One region of the Pseudomonas sp. WHRI 8519 genome, then DNA from elsewhere that is predicted to be linked to it. Evidence: predicted binding sites of a transcription regulator. Region 1 holds the regulator's gene; the other holds the start of a gene.
What was found. The regulator FliA, encoded in region 1, starts transcription of late flagellar genes. The targets are predictions, from matches to a motif close to CTAAAGTTTNNNNNNNNNNNGCCGNTAA.
Positions count from the first base shown of each region.

Region 2: ABRP30_RS24630 (methyl-accepting chemotaxis protein) is a predicted target of FliA. The motif match lies at 5,151-5,178, and genes of this name have one in related genera.

Region 1 covers NZ_CP167996.1:4,384,206-4,392,018, forward strand. Annotated here, with positions in the region: gene ABRP30_RS19920 (chemotaxis protein CheA) at 1-806, opposite strand, end outside; gene ABRP30_RS19925 (protein phosphatase CheZ) at 819-1,607, opposite strand; gene ABRP30_RS19930 (chemotaxis response regulator CheY) at 1,626-2,000, opposite strand; gene fliA (RNA polymerase sigma factor FliA) at 2,105-2,845, opposite strand; gene fleN (flagellar synthesis regulator FleN) at 2,842-3,675, opposite strand; gene flhF (flagellar biosynthesis protein FlhF) at 3,769-5,076, opposite strand; gene flhA (flagellar biosynthesis protein FlhA) at 5,088-7,217, opposite strand; gene ABRP30_RS19955 (GntR family transcriptional regulator) at 7,624-7,813, shown strand, end outside.
Region 2 covers NZ_CP167996.1:5,376,283-5,384,095, reverse strand. Annotated here, with positions in the region: gene ABRP30_RS24650 (MaoC/PaaZ C-terminal domain-containing protein) at 1-737, opposite strand, end outside; gene ABRP30_RS24645 (3-oxoacyl-ACP reductase) at 740-2,092, opposite strand; gene ABRP30_RS24640 (acetyl-CoA C-acetyltransferase) at 2,211-3,488, shown strand; gene ABRP30_RS24635 (helix-turn-helix transcriptional regulator) at 3,559-4,338, shown strand; gene ABRP30_RS24630 (methyl-accepting chemotaxis protein) at 4,394-5,098, opposite strand; partial or broken gene ABRP30_RS24625 (cache domain-containing protein) at 5,300-6,184, opposite strand; gene cueR (Cu(I)-responsive transcriptional regulator) at 6,503-6,907, opposite strand; gene ABRP30_RS24615 (heavy metal translocating P-type ATPase) at 6,904-7,813, opposite strand, start outside.

The DNA.
Region 1 (7,813 bases):
GCAGCTGGCGCTTCGCTGGCCACCGGAGCCACGGCAGCAGGCAGCGCATCCGCCTGGAACGTGCCCTTGCCGTGCAGCTGATCGAGCAGCGACTCGAATTCTTCGTCAGTGATCTCGTCGCTGGCTGGCGCGCTGGCAGAAGCGGCCACAGGCTCTGTGGCAACGCCTTCGGCCGAGAACTGGCCCTTGCCGTGCAACTGGTCGAGCAACGATTCGAATTCGTCGTCGGTGATCTCGTCACCCGAACCGGACAGCGTTTCGCCTTGCAGCTGCTGTTCGGCAGCGGCTGCCTGGGCTTTGACCGCATCGAGCGAGTCGAGCAGCTGCTCGAATTCGGTGTCGGTGATGTCGGCCTCGGCGGCAGGTTCGGCCGGCGCAGGCGCAGCCTCGACCACCGGCGCAGCCGCTTCAGGGCCAGCCGGCTCGGCCAGGCGTGCCAGGGCCGCCAGCAACTCGGGCGTGGCCGGGGTGACTTCACTGCGCTCGCGCACCTGGCCAAACATGCTGTTGACCGTGTCCAGTGCTTCGAGCACCACGTCCATCAGTTCCGCGTCGACCCGGCGCTCACCTTTGCGCAGGATGTCGAACACGTTCTCGGCGATATGGCAGCACTCCACCAGCTCATTGAGCTGGAGGAAGCCGGCGCCCCCTTTTACAGTGTGGAAACCGCGAAAGATCGCATTGAGCAGGTCGGCATCATCGGGCCGGCTTTCCAGCTCGACCAGTTGCTCGGACAGTTGCTCAAGAATTTCGCCGGCTTCTACCAGGAAATCCTGAAGGATTTCTTCATCGGCGCCGAAGCTCATTAAACGTGCTCCTCAAAAACCCAGGCTGGACAGCAGATCATCGACATCGTCCTGACCGGACACGACGTCTTCACGCTTATCGGCATGAATCTGCGGACCTTCACCCCGAGCCGGATATTTTTCTTCATCTTTTTCCGCGCGCAGCTGTTGGTGGTCATGTTCGATACCGGCAAAACGGTCGACCTGACTGGCCATCAGCACGAGCTTGAGCAGATTGCTTTCGACTTCGGTCACAAGCGCAGTCACCCGCTTGATCACCTGGCCGGTCAGGTCCTGATAGTCCTGAGCCAGCAGAATGTCATTGAGGTGGCCGGATACCTTGCGGTTACCTTCAGCGCTGTGCGTCAGGAAACTGTCGACACGCTTGACCAACTCGCGAAATTCCGGCGCAGCGACTTCGCGGCGCATGAAACGCTGCCAGTCGACACTGAGGCTCTGCGCTTCAGCAGCCAGGTCGTTGAGCACGGGCGTGCTCTCCTCCACCAGGTCCATGGTGCGGTTGGCGGCGCCTTCAGTCAGCTTGACCACATAGGACAAGCGTTCGGTGGCATCGGTGATCTGCGAGACTTCCTCGGCCTGCGGCATGCGCGGGTCGATCTGGAAGCTGACGATCGCACTGTGCAGCTCGCGCGTGAGCTTGCCGACTTCCTGATACAAGCCGCGGTCGCGGGTCTGGTTGAGCTGATGAATCAGCTGCACCGCCTCGCCGAACCGGCCCCGTTCCAGGCTTTCGACCAGTTCCTGAGCATGCTTCTTCAGGGTTGACTCAAACTCCCCCAAAGACGTTTGTGTTGATTCCATGGCGCCCCCTGACTTTGTTCAGCCGTTGACGCGTTCGAAGATCTTCTCGATCTTTTCTTTGAGCACCTGGGCGGTGAACGGCTTGACCACATACCCATTCACACCGGCCTGAGCCGCTTCGATGATCTGGTCGCGCTTGGCTTCGGCCGTCACCATCAGTACCGGCATACCCTTCAGGCGCTCGTGGGCACGTACCTTGCGCAGCAAGTCGATACCGGACATGCCAGGCATGTTCCAGTCGGTCACCAGGAAGTCGTAATGGCCGCTTTCGAGCATCGGCAACGCCGTGGTGCCGTCGTCAGCTTCGTCGGTATTGGTGAAGCCCAGATCACGCAACAGGTTCTTGATGATCCGCCGCATCGTCGAAAAGTCGTCAACGATGAGGATTTTCATGTCTTTGTTCAATTAGACCTCCAAGCAGTCTCAAACGCGCTCGGCCCCGAGCGCGCATTCAATCAATTCGGTACAACGTGAAAACGACTGCAACGACCCCGGGCTCAACGCGCCCGCCATTCCCCAAGACGGCTGCGCAAACGCGCGGCGCACTGGCTGTGCAGCTGGCTGACACGCGATTCGCTGACCCCCAGTACCTCACCGATTTCCTTGAGGTTCAGCTCTTCGTCATAGTACAGCGCCAGTACCAGCCGCTCGCGCTCCGGCAGGTTGGCGATGGCATCGGTCAGGGCGGCCTGGAAGCGCTCGTCCTCCAGGTCGCGCGACGGCTCGACCTGGCCACTGGCGCCCTCCTCGTGCAGCCCTTCGTGCTCGCCGTCCTGCAACAGGTCGTCAAAGCTGAACAGGCGGCTACCCAGGGTATCGTTCAAAATCCCGTAGTAATCATCGAGACTCAACTTGAGTTCGGCCGCAACTTCATGATCTTTAGCGTCGCGGCCGGTTCTTGCTTCCACAGCGCGCATCGCATCGCTGACCATACGCGTGTTGCGGTGCACCGAACGCGGTGCCCAATCACCTTTGCGTACCTCGTCGAGCATGGCGCCGCGGATGCGGATGCCGGCGTAGGTTTCAAAGCTGGCGCCCTTGCTGGCGTCGTATTTGTTGGCGACCTCAAGCAAGCCGATCATGCCGGCCTGGATCAGGTCTTCCACCTGCACGTTGGCAGGCAGGCGCGCCAGCAGGTGGTAGGCAATGCGCTTGACCAGCGGCGCGTAGCGTTCAACCAGATCGTACTGGGCGTCTTTGGACGCCTTGCTGTACATCTTGAACCCGCTCGCACTCATAGGACCGGCCCTGCACTGGTTGGCTGCACCAGGCGTTCGACGAAGAACTCCAGATGCCCGCGCGGGTTGGCCGGCAGCGGCCAGCTGTCGACCTTCTGGGCAATGGCCTTGAAGGCCAGCGCACACTTGGAACGAGGGAAGGCTTCGTAGACTGCCCGCTGCTTCTGCACCGCCTTGCGCACACACTCGTCATACGGCACGGCGCCGACGTATTGCAGGGCAACGTCAAGGAAGCGATCAGTGACCTTGGTCAACTTGGCGAACAGGTTGCGCCCTTCCTGCGGGCTTTGCGCCATGTTGGCCAGCACGCGGAAACGGTTCATCCCGTAATCGCGATTGAGCAGCTTGATCAGCGCGTAGGCGTCGGTGATCGAGGTCGGCTCGTCGCACACCACCAGCAGCACTTCCTGGGCTGCACGCACGAAACTGACTACCGAGTCACCAATCCCCGCAGCGGTGTCTATCACCAGCACGTCGAGGTTGTCGCCGATCTCGCTGAAGGCCTGGATCAGCCCGGCATGCTGGGCCGGCGCCAGGTGCACCATGCTCTGGGTGCCGGAGGCCGCCGGCACGATGCGCACACCGCCCGGGCCCTGCAACAGCACGTCGCGCAGCTCGCAGCGCCCTTCAATGACATCGGCCAGGGTGTGTTTGGGGGTCAGGCCCAGCAACACGTCGACGTTGGCAAGGCCCAGGTCGGCGTCAAGCAGCATGACCCGGCGGCCGAGTTCGGCCAGTGCCAGGGACAGGTTCACTGAAACGTTAGTCTTGCCGACGCCACCTTTGCCACCGGTCACGGCGATCACCTGTACGGGATGCATGCTACCCATGTTCGTTGTTCACCTTGTCTCGCTTGGACCCAAGCCACACGTGGGGCATGACAGCGGTCCCCTTGGTGTAGGTATTTTGCATACGCTTGATCATCAACCCGCTCTCCTTGGGTTGTGATAGAGATCAGCGAACATGTCGGCCATGGCCTCTTCGCTGGGCTCATCCTGCAACTGCACATTGACCGCGCGGCTAACCAGTTGGTGCGCCCGCGGCAAGTGCAGGTCGTCAGGAATGCGCGGGCCATCGGTAAGATAGGCGACGGGCAGTTCATGACTGATGGCCAGGCTCAGCACATCGCCGAGGCTCGCCGTTTCATCGAGTTTGGTCAGGATGCAGCCGGCCAGGCCACAGCGCTTGTAGCTGTGGTAGGCGGCCGTCAGCACCTGCTTCTGGCTGGTGGTGGCCAGCACCAGGTAATTCTTCGCAGCGATGCCGCGGCTGGCCAGGCTTTCCAGCTGCATGCGCAGGGCCGGGTCGCTGGCCTGCAGGCCGGCGGTATCGATCAGCACCACGCGCTTGCGCAGCAGCGGCTCCAACGCCTGGGCCAGCGACTGGCCGGGGTCTACATAAGTCACCGGCACGTTGAGGATACGCCCCAGGGTCTTGAGCTGCTCCTGGGCACCAATGCGGAAACTGTCCATGCTGACCAGGGCCACGTTCTGCGGGCCGTACTTGAGGACATAGCGCGCCGCCAGCTTGGCCAGCGTGGTGGTCTTGCCCATACCGGCAGGGCCGACCATGGCGATCACGCCACCCTCTTCGATCGGCTCGATCTCCGGCACTTCGATCATGCGTGCCAGGTGCGCCAGCAGCATGCGCCAGGCCTGGCGTGGCTCTTCGATTTCGGCGATCAGGTCCAGCAGCTCGCGGGCGATCGGCCCGGACAGGCCGATGCGCTGCAGCCGGCGCCAGAGGTTGGCCTGCGCCGGTTTGCTGCCTTGCAGCTGGTTCCAGGCCAGCGAGCCGAGCTGCACTTCCAGCAGCTCGCGCAGGCCCGACAGCTCAGAGCGCATCGCATCGAACAAGCGCGGGTCGACCGCTGCCGGCGCAGCAGGTGCTGCAGGGGCCGGCACGTCCACATGCGGTTCGATCAAGGGCTGCGAGGCGGTCAGCGACTGCCCGGCGAACAATTGGCGGCTGCCTTCGCTGGCATCACTGCGGTTGTCCAGCTCAGCCTGGGCAGTGGCGATGCGCGTCTGGGTCTTGCGCAGCTCTTGCTCGAGCTCGGCATTGGGCACGCGCGGGGCCAACGCGGACAGTTTGTAGTCCAGCGCGGCCGTCAGTTCGACACCGCCAGCGATGCGCCGGTTACCGATGATGGCGGCGTCGGAGCCCAGCTCATCACGGACCAGCTTCATGGCCTGGCGCATATCGGCGGCGAAAAAACGCTTAACTTGCATAACCCACTACCTCAGCCGTTGGGGCCCACGGTGGCAACGATGGTGACTTGCTTGTTATCCGGTATTTCCTGATACGCCAGAACATGCAAATTCGGTACAGCCAGGCGGCCGAAGCGCGACAGCATGGCACGGATCGGGCCGGCCACCAGAAGGATGGCCGGCTGGCCCTGCATCTCCTGACGCTGGGCCGCTTCAATCAACGAACGCTGCAGCTTTTCGGCCATGCTCGGCTCCAGAAGAACACCGTCTTCCTGACCTTGCCCGGCCCTTTGCAGACTATTGAGCAAAATCTGTTCCAACCTTGGCTCAAGCGTGATCACAGGCAGCTCGGACTCAACGCCGACAATGCTTTGCACGATGGCGCGACACAATCCGACGCGCACTGCCGCCACCAGCGCGGCGGTATCTTGACTCTTACCCGCATTATTGGCGATGGCCTCGGCAATGCTGCGGATGTCACGCACCGGCACCTGCTCGGCGAGCAATGCCTGCAGGACCTTGAGCAGGCCCGACAAGGAAATGACACCCGGCACCAGTTCCTCTGCAAGTTTAGGCGAAGCCTTGCCCAGCACCTGCAGCAATTGCTGCACTTCCTCGTGACCGATCAGTTCGTGGCAATGCTTCTGCAGGATCTGGTTGAGGTGCGTGGCCACCACGGTACTGGCGTCGACCACGGTGTAGCCCAGCGACTGCGCCTGGGCACGCTGGCCGATATCGATCCACACCGCTTCCAGGCCGAAGGCCGGGTCACGCGCGGCGATGCCGTTGAGGGTACCGAAGACCTGCCCAGGGTTGATGGCAAGCTCGCGGTCCGGGTAGATCTCGGCCTCGGCCAGAATCACGCCCATCAGCGTCAGGCGATAGGCGCTGGGCTGCAGGTCGAGGTTGTCGCGGATGTGCACGGTGGGCATGAGGAAGCCCAGGTCCTGGGAGAGCTTTTTGCGCACGCCCTTGATCCGAGCCAGCAGTTGCCCACCCTGGTTGCGATCGACCAGCGGGATCAGGCGGTAGCCGACTTCCAGGCCGATCATGTCGATCGGCGTCACGTCATCCCAGCCAAGCTCCTTGGTTTCCATCGCCCGTTGCGGCGACGGCAGCAGGTCCTGCTGGCGCTGCGCCTCTTGCTGCGCGGCGACCTTGGCCTTCTGCTGCTTCTTCCACACCAGGTAGGCACCACCGCCGGCCACCAGCCCAAGGCTGAGGAAAGCGAAGTGCGGCATGCCTGGCACCAGGCCCATGACGATCATCAAGCCTGCCGATACCGCCAGCGCTTTGGGCGAATCGAACATTTGCCGGTTGATCAGCTTGCCCATGTCCTCGGAGCCGGAAGCACGGGTCACCATGATCGCGGCAGCGGTGGACAGCAGCAGTGATGGCAATTGCGCCACCAAACCGTCACCAATGGTCAGCAGCGCATAGACCTTGCCGGCCTCGCTGAAGGACATGTTGTACTGGAGCATGCCAATGAGCATGCCGCCGATGAGGTTGATGAACAGGATCAGCAGGCCGGCGATGGCGTCACCGCGCACGAATTTGCTGGCACCGTCCATCGAACCGTAGAACTCGGCCTCCTGGGCGACTTCGGCGCGTCGCGCCTTGGCCTGGGCCTGATCGATGAGGCCGGCATTGAGGTCGGCGTCGATTGCCATTTGCTTGCCGGGCATGGCGTCCAGCGTGAAACGCGCGCTCACTTCAGAGATGCGCCCGGCACCTTTGGTGACCACCACGAAGTTGATGATCATGAGGATGGCGAACACCACTGCACCGACGACGTAGTTGCCGCCGATCACCACGTCACCGAAAGCCTGGATCACTTGGCCCGCAGCGCCATGGCCCTCCTGGCCGTGGAGCATGACCACACGCGTGGAGGCGACGTTCAAGGCCAGCCGCAACAGCGTCGCCACCAGCAAAATGGTGGGGAACGCGGCAAAGTCGAGCGGCCGCAAGGCATACACGCAGACCAGCAGGACCACGATCGACAGGGCGATGTTGAAGGTGAAGAACACGTCGAGCAGGAACGGCGGTATCGGCAACATCATCATTGCCAACATCACCAGCAGCAACAGCGGCACACCCAGGTTGCCCCGGCCCAGGCCGGCCAGGTTGTGGCGTGCGTTGTTGATTAACTGACTGCGATCCACCGAGAGCCCTCTTCAAGCAAAACTTTGACGCCCCAGGGGCGCTTGGGCGTGGCTCTGCAAGAAGCTTTCCAACTTTGACCTGGCCCACGCGAAACGTGAACCAGCCGAGCCCAATTGCGTTGGCTGGCGGCTCATCAGCGGGCAATCAACAAGAGCAACAATACCTCCTACCCCACCCGCTTCAACGGCAATGACGCAATGCTTCACTCTTGAAAATCTACAGAGAGGCTGCCCAATGGAAAACTCACACCGATATGCTCATGCAAAAAGCGTGGTTTCTATACCGACGCACGAGGCAAATGCCAGCTATAAAGCCTCGAACATCAGCCAATGACTCGATTGGTAGCCCTAGTGAGTCTGTGGTACCTTCGCCAGCGTTTTGACTGCATCGCTTGACCCGGAGCATATGGTGGCAAACTCTCTCGATAGCTTTATCGTTCCTGACAAACATCGCCATAAAACCGCGATGGATTATGTAGTCGAGTCGCTACGCCAAGGCATACTTTCTGGCGCAATAGCCGAAGGCACGGCTTTGCGGCAAGAAGAGCTAGCCTCAAAATTCGGCTTGAGCCGAATGCCGGTAAGGGACGCCATAA
Region 2 (7,813 bases), 990 kb from region 1:
ACGGGTTTGCGGAAATCCACCTCAAAGGCATATCCGCTGTCTGGCAGGTGCCCGCGCAGCGCTGCCAGCGCCATGGCTTTGCTCCACATGCCATGGGCGATAGCTTTGGGGAAGCCGAACAGCCGGGCACTGGTGGCGCTCAGGTGAATCGGGTTGTAGTCGCCACAGACTTTGGCGTAGCGCCGGCCGATATCACTGTCGGCGTACCAGCGGGTCGTTTCAGGCAACGGCTGGGGTTCGCTTTCCTCTCGCTCTTCGGGCTGCCCTTCACGTTTCAAACCGCGCACCAGCATCCGGCTGGTTTCGCGCCATATCAGGCCTAAGCCATCTTCGGCTTCGGTGATCAGGTCGAATGTGCCGCCCTTGGCATGTGGCTTCAGGTTGTCGGCATAGACCGCAAAGTGCAGCCCGTCGATGCCACCCAGGGGGCGCAGCACCTCGATGCGGTTATGCAGGTGTACCAGGCCCAGCAGCGGGAAGGGGAAGTTGTCGGCGGTCAGCAACTGCAACTGCAGGGTGAACGCCATGATGTGGGGGTAGGTGCCCGGCAAGCGGGCGTCATCGGTGAAGTGGCAAAGATGCCGGTACGCTGCGAGATTGCCGTGCTGCACGCGCATGAAGCAGCGCAGGCCATCGGCTGGCAGCGCCTGGCCGCTGATCTTGCGTTTGCTGGCAGCGCGCAGATAGAGGCTTGCGCGTGAGTCGGGGCTGTTCAGGTCATGCCAAGGGCGGTTCATGGTCACGCTCCCATCAATGCCTGGCCACAGACGCGCAGCACTTGGCCATTGACCGCGCCGGAGCCGGGCTGACTGAGCCAGGCGATGGCCTCGGCGACATCCTGCGGGCGACCGCCCTGGCCCAGCGAACTCAGGCGCCGCCCGGCTTCGCGCAGGCCCGTGGGCATGGCGGCGGTCATGTGCGTCTCGATGAAACCGGGGGCCACGGCATTGATGCTGCCACCTTGCGCGCCAAGCTTCGGCGCCCAGGCCTGGGCAAAACCGATCAGCCCGGCCTTGCTTGCGGCATAGTTGGCCTGGCCGCGGTTGCCGGCGATGCCGCTGACCGAGGCCAGCAGCGTGATGCGTGCGTCCGCCCCCAGCGCGCCGCCTGCATACAGTGCCTGGGTCAGTACCTGGGGTGCCTTGAGATTGACTGCCATCACCGCGTCCCAGTAGTCAGGGGTCATGTTGGCGAGGGTCTTGTCTTTGGTGATGCCGGCGTTGTGCACGACGATGTCGATGCCGCCGGGCAAAGCCTGGAGCAGCAACTCGGCGGCGTCGCTGGCGCAGATGTCCAGGCCCAGCGCCTTGCCGCCCAGGCGGGCGGCGAGGGCATCGAGGTCTTGTTGGGCCTGCGGCACGTCCAGCAGCATCACCTCGGCACCATCACGCGCCAAGGTTTCGGCAATGGCTGCGCCGATCCCGCGTGCAGCACCGGTGATCAGTGCCCGGCGCCCGGCCAGCGGCCGCGTCCAGTCTTCGACCTCGCTGGCACAGGCTTGCAAGCGCAGCACCTGGCCGGAAATGAACGCACTCTTGGGTGACAGAAAGAAGCGCAAGGCGCCTTCGAGCTGGCTGTCGGCAGCTTCATCCAGGTACAACAGCTGCGCCGTCCCACCGTTGCGCAGCTCTTTGGCCAGCGAGCGGCTGAAGCCTTCGAGGGCACGCTGGGCGACGCTGGCCAGCGGGTCGTCGATGCCTTCCGGAGGGCGCCCGAGTATGACCACATGGGCGCAGGGCGCCAGGCTGCGCAGCAACGGCTGGAAGAATTCGCGCAACTGCTTCAGCTCATCGCTGTCGGACAGATGACTGGCATCGAATACCACCGCCTTGAGCTTGGGCCCCAGGCCCGCCACCCATGCCGGCGCCTGTAGGCTTGCGCCATTGAAGCTGTAGCATTCGCTGGTCAGGCGGGGAGCGATGGCTTCGACCTGATTTGCCAAAGGCCCTCCGCCGATCACCAGCGCACCTTCCACAGGGCGTAGGCGGCCTGCCTGCCAGCGTTCCAGCGGTGCCGGGTGTGGCAGCCCGACGGCATCGATGAGGCGGCGGCCGAGGTTGGAGTTGGCAAAGTCGAGATAGCGATCGCTCATGTGCGGGTCTCCCTGAAGGCAAGCATTGAAGTGTGGACCAACTTTGTAGGAAGGTCGTTCGAATGCGGCAAAAACACCTAGGCTGTTCGGATCGAGATGTTTCAGGAGGAATCTACGCATGCGTTCACTTCGCCGGGTCGCGATTCTGGGCGGCAACCGAATACCTTTCGCCCGCTCCAACGGCACCTACGCCACTGTCAGCAACCAGGCAATGCTCACGGCCACGCTGGAGGGGCTGACGGAACGGTACCGCCTGCACGGTTTGCGCCTGGGTGAAGTCGTGGCCGGTGCGGTGCTCAAGCATTCTCGCGACATGAGCCTGACCCGCGAATGCGTGCTGGGTTCGCGGCTCTCGCCACAGACGCCGGCCTACGATATTCAGCAGGCTTGCGGCACCGGGCTGGAGGCGGCCTTGCTGGTGGCCAACAAGATTGCCCTTGGGCAGATCGACAGCGGTATCGCCGGTGGTGTCGACACCACTTCCGATGCCCCGATCGGGGTCAATGAGGGGCTGCGGCGCATCTTGCTGCAGGCCAACCGTGGCAAGACCCTGGGCGAGCGGCTAAAGCCCTTCCTGCAACTGCGGCCGGGGCATCTGAAGCCCGAACTGCCGCGCAATGGCGAGCCGCGTACCGGGTTGTCGATGGGCGAGCATTGCGAGCGCATGGCCCAGGCCTGGCAGATCGACCGCGCCGAGCAGGACGCGTTGGCGCTGCTTAGCCATCAGCATCTGGCAGCGGCCTATGCCGAGGGTTGGCAGGATGACCTGCTGACACCCTTTCTGGGCCTCACGCGCGACAACAACCTTCGGCCGGACTTGACCCTCGAGCAGTTGAGCAAGCTCAAGCCCGCCTTCGACCGCAGCGGCGTGGGCACACTCACAGCGGGCAACTCCACACCGCTGACCGATGGTGCGTCGCTGGTGCTGCTGGGCACGGAGGAGTGGGCGCAGGCACAGGGCCTGCCGGTGCTGGCCTATCTGGTCGATGGCGAGACGGCTGCGGTGGACTTCGTCAAAGGGCAGGAAGGGCTGCTGATGGCGCCGGCCTATGCGGTACCGCGGCTTCTGGCGCGCAATGGCCTTAGCCTTCAGGACTTCGATTATTACGAGATCCATGAGGCATTCGCTGCCCAGGTGCTGTGCACGCTCAAGGCCTGGGAGAGTGCCGAGTACTGTCGCGAGCGGCTGGGGCTGGATGCACCGCTGGGCGCGATCGATCGGAGCAAGCTCAACGTCAAGGGCAGTTCATTGGCGGCAGGGCACCCGTTCGCGGCGACCGGGGGGCGGATCCTGGCCAACCTGGCCAAACTGCTGGCGACGGCGGGGAAGGGGCGAGGCTTGATTTCGATCTGCGCGGCGGGCGGGCAGGGGGTGACAGTGATCGTCGAGCGGTGACCGCCTGTAGGGCTGCAGGGTGCCGGTAGGCGGTGTTAGGCTTGTCTGGTCAGAACCACAAGAACTCACTATGCCGAGTATCGGACACCCCCGCGCCATTCCAGCCCTGGTCCATTTGCCCAGGCCGCTCTATGCCCGTGCTGAAAGCCTGGGGGCCGGCTCCTGGACCACTCGCCACAGCCACGACTGGGTGCAGTTTTCCTATGCGATCAGCGGTGTGCTGGGTGTCTACACGCGTGATGGCAGCTATTTCGCCCCACCGCAATGGGGTGTGTGGATTCCCGCCGACGCTGAACACGAAGTGGTGACGTCCGGGCGGGCGGAAATGCGCAGCCTGTACATTCGCCGCGACGCTTGCCCTTGGGCTTCGGCGCAGTGCCGGGTGTTGGAAGTGACACCGCTGGCGCGTGAGTTGATCAAGCAGTTCTGTGTTTTCCCAGCGCACTATCCCGAAGGCGATAGCGTCGAAGGCCGCTTGGTCTCGGTACTGCTCGATCAGCTTCGTACTTTGCCTGAAGTGGGGTTCTCCCTGCCGCTGCCGCGGCATGCCGGCTTGCTGGCGCTGTGCAACAGCTTGATTGCCGCGCCGGATCAGGTGCAAACCTTGCAGCAGTGGGCCGGCCAATTGCAGTGCTCGGAAAAGACCCTGATGCGCCTTTTTCAGCGCGAGACGGGGTTGAGCTTTCGTAACTGGCGTCAACGCATGCGGTTATTGTCGTCACTGGCGTTGCTGGAGACGGGGGCGAGTGTGACAGACGCGGCGCTGGGCTGCGGCTATGACTCGACGTCGGCCTACATCGCCGCCTTCAAGCAATTGTTTGGCTCTACACCGGGTGAGTTGACGTTGTAGCGGGGGGCCGGCCTCTTCTCGGGGAACCTGCGAAGAGGCCGGTGCAGCCTGCCGGTCAGGTGCGGAAGCGTCGTACCAGCGAATCCAGCTCATTGGACAACCCGGCCAGGCTTTCCGAGTCCTGCCGCGCCGCCTGCGCCAGGTCGGCCACCAACTGCGCATCACCGTGGATCTGGCTGATATGGCGGTTGATGTCTTCGGCAACCTGGTGCTGTTCTTCTGCCGCGGTGGCGATTTGCGTGTTCATGTCGCGGATGATGTCCACCGACTCGCGTATCTGGCCAAAGCTGTCGCGGGCCAGGCCAATGCGGTTGACCGACTGCTGCGACACTTCCAGGCTGGCATGCATCTGCTCGGCCACTTCGGCGGTACGGCTGGCCAGGTTGCCAAGCAGCCCATCGATTTCAGCCGTCGAGTCGGCGGTGCGCTTGGCCAGCGCCCGGACCTCGTCGGCCACTACCGCAAACCCGCGGCCCTGTTCGCCGGCGCGGGCGGCTTCGATCGCGGCATTGAGCGCCAGCAGGTTGGTCTGTTCGGCAATCGAGCGAATGGTACCGAGGATCGACTGAATGGCATTGCTGTCGCGCTCCAATTGCTGGATCGACTGCGCCGACTGCTCGATCTCCTGGCTCAGCCGGTCGACACTGTTGACCGCCGCATCGATCTGCTGCTGGCCTTCGCGGGCCTGTTGCTGGCCGCTGTCGGCCGACTGCGCGGCCTGGCTGCAGGAGCGGGCGACCTCGTTGGCGGTGGCGACCATTTCGTGGAATGCGGTGGAGACCATGTCCACCGCTTCGCGCTGGCGCCCGGCGGCCTCGGCCATGTCGCTGGAGACCTGAGTGGAGCTGGTGGAGGTGCTCAGGATCTTGCTCGCCGCCGAGCCGATATGCTGGATCAGGCTGCGGATGGCGCCGAGGAACTGGTTGAACCAACCGGCCAGTTGCGCCGTTTCATCACGGCCACGGACTTCCAGGTTGCGGGTCAGGTCGCCTTCGCCCTGGGCGATGTCCTCCAGGCCACTGGAAACGCTGTTGATGGGGCGCACGATGAGTTTGGCGAACGTGGCGCCGACCACGGCGAACAGCGCAGCCAGCACCAGCGCGACGCCGCCGATGAGCCAGGTGAGGCGGGTGGTGGTCTGCATCACTTCGCTTTGTTGGATCAGGCCTATGAAGGTCCAACCGAGTTTTTCGTCGGGGTAGACGTTGGCCATGTAGCGCACGCCGCCGATTTCGACCTCAGCCAAGCCCTTGCCGGCTTTGGCCAGCTCGGCATAACCGTCGCCGAAGCTGGCCAGCTGTTTGAAATTGTGACTGGCATCGCGTGGGTCGACCATCACGTTACCGTTGTTTTCCATGAGGATCAGGTAGCCGCTTTCGCCCAGCTTGATCTGCTGGACGATCTCGGTCAGGCCCTTGAGCGATACGTCGATGTTGACCACGCCACCGGGGCTGCCCAGTTGGTTGGCAACGGTGCGCACGGTGCTGACCAGTACGGCATCGTCGCCGGCCCAGTAGTACGGGGCGGTGCGCAGGGTCTTGCCAGGGTTGGCCATGGCCGCCTGGTACCAGGGGCGGGTGCGCGGGTCGTAGTTGCTCATGTTCGGATCGCCTGGCCAGAAGGCGTAGCCGCCGTCCTGCAGGCCATAGGACACGTAGGCGTAGTCCGGATGGCTTTTGGCCAGGCGCGTGAACAGTTCGTACAGTGTCTTGTCCTGTTCGCTGGGTGTGATTTGCGCAGCGTCGGCGCTGATGTGTTTCTTGACGTTGTCGCCGCTACCGGTGACCTGGGGGAGGCTGGCCAGGTAGTCGACGTTTTGGGTGATGCCCTGGAAAAACAGGTTCATCGCGTTACTGACCTGGCGGATTTCCCGGCTGCTGCCGTCAAGAAAACCGTCGCGGGCTTCGCCGCGCAGGTTGATGACCACCAAGGTGGCTACGAGGACGATGGGCAGTGCGGCGATGACCGCGAATGCCCAGGTCAGTTTCTGTTTGATGTTCATCGACGCTCCCGGAATTTATTTTTTTCGACACGCGAGGCAGGTAGAAACTGTATCGGCGGCATCCGGGTTTTTTTGAGTGAAAATGCCCGTATTTATTGGGCAAAGGCGCATTTGGCGACTATTCGGTCGGCTCCAGGCTAATATGGCATACCAAGCGTGGGCTCAACTGCAGCATTCACTCCCTTTTGCGAGATCTTTGAGAATCGGGCAATCAGGCCGGTCATTGCCTTTGCAGTGCGCTACCAGTTCGCTCAAGGTGTCACGCAGGCTGGCCAGTTCCTCGATACGCCGGTTCAGCTCATCGATGTGTTGCAGCGCCAGCGCCTTCACGTCGGCGCTGGCGCGCTGCCGGTCCTGCCACAGGGTCAGCAGCTTGCCCACCTCTTCCAGGGAAAACCCAAGGTCGCGTGAGCGCTTGATGAAGGCAAGGCTGTGCAAGTCCTCTGGCTGGTACAGGCGGTACCCGCTGTCGCTGCGGGTGGCCTGCTTGAGCAGGCCGATGGCTTCGTAATAGCGGATCATCTTGGTGCTGAGCCCGCTGCGGCGGGCGGCCTGGCCGATATTCATGGGGCCTCCTGCGAGGTGCTGGTGGGTTTCCAGGTCTTGAGCCACAAGGCGTTGCTTACCACGCTGACGCTGGACAACGCCATGGCGGCGCCGGCCACTACTGGGTTCAGATAACCCAGCGCGGCCAGCGGAATGCCGATGAGGTTGAAGATGAATGCCCAGAACAGATTCTGGCGGATTTTCGCATAGGTCTTGCGGCTGATTTCCAGGGCGGCAGGCACCAGGCGCGGGTCACCACGCATCAGGGTGATGCCGGCAGCCTGCATGGCCACGTCGGTGCCGCCCCCCATGGCGATGCCGATATCGGCGGCGGCAAGCGCTGGGGCGTCGTTGATACCGTCGCCGACCATCGCCACTACACCACCCTTTTTCAGCTCGGCTACCGTGGCGGCCTTGTCGGCCGGGAGCACTTCGGCGTGTACATCGTCGATGCCGAGGGTGTCGGCGACCACCTTGGCGCTACCGCGATTGTCGCCGGTCAACAGGTGGCTGCTGATATGGCGTTCGTGCAGGGCTGAGATAGCCTGTTGGGCACCTGGCTTGAGGCTGTCGCCGAAGGCGAACAACCCCAGCACGCGAGGCTGTGGGCCCCGTTCAATCAGCCAGGACAGGGTACGGCCTTCGGCTTCCCAGGCCTGTGCCTGTGTGGCGAGGGCGCCGGGTTGCAGGTTGCATTCGTCGAGCAGGCGCCGGTTGCCCAAGGCCAGTTCACGGCCTTGCACCTGGCCAGCGATACCGCGGCCGGTAAGGGACTGGCTGCCGGTTACCGTGGGCACCTCCAGCCCCTGCCCGGTGCAGGCATCGAGCACTGCCTTCGCCAAGGGGTGTTCGCTGCCCCGTTGCAGGGCAGCGGCCAAGCGAAGCATTTCAGCTTTCTCACCGACCAGTGCCTGGCTGTGGACAACG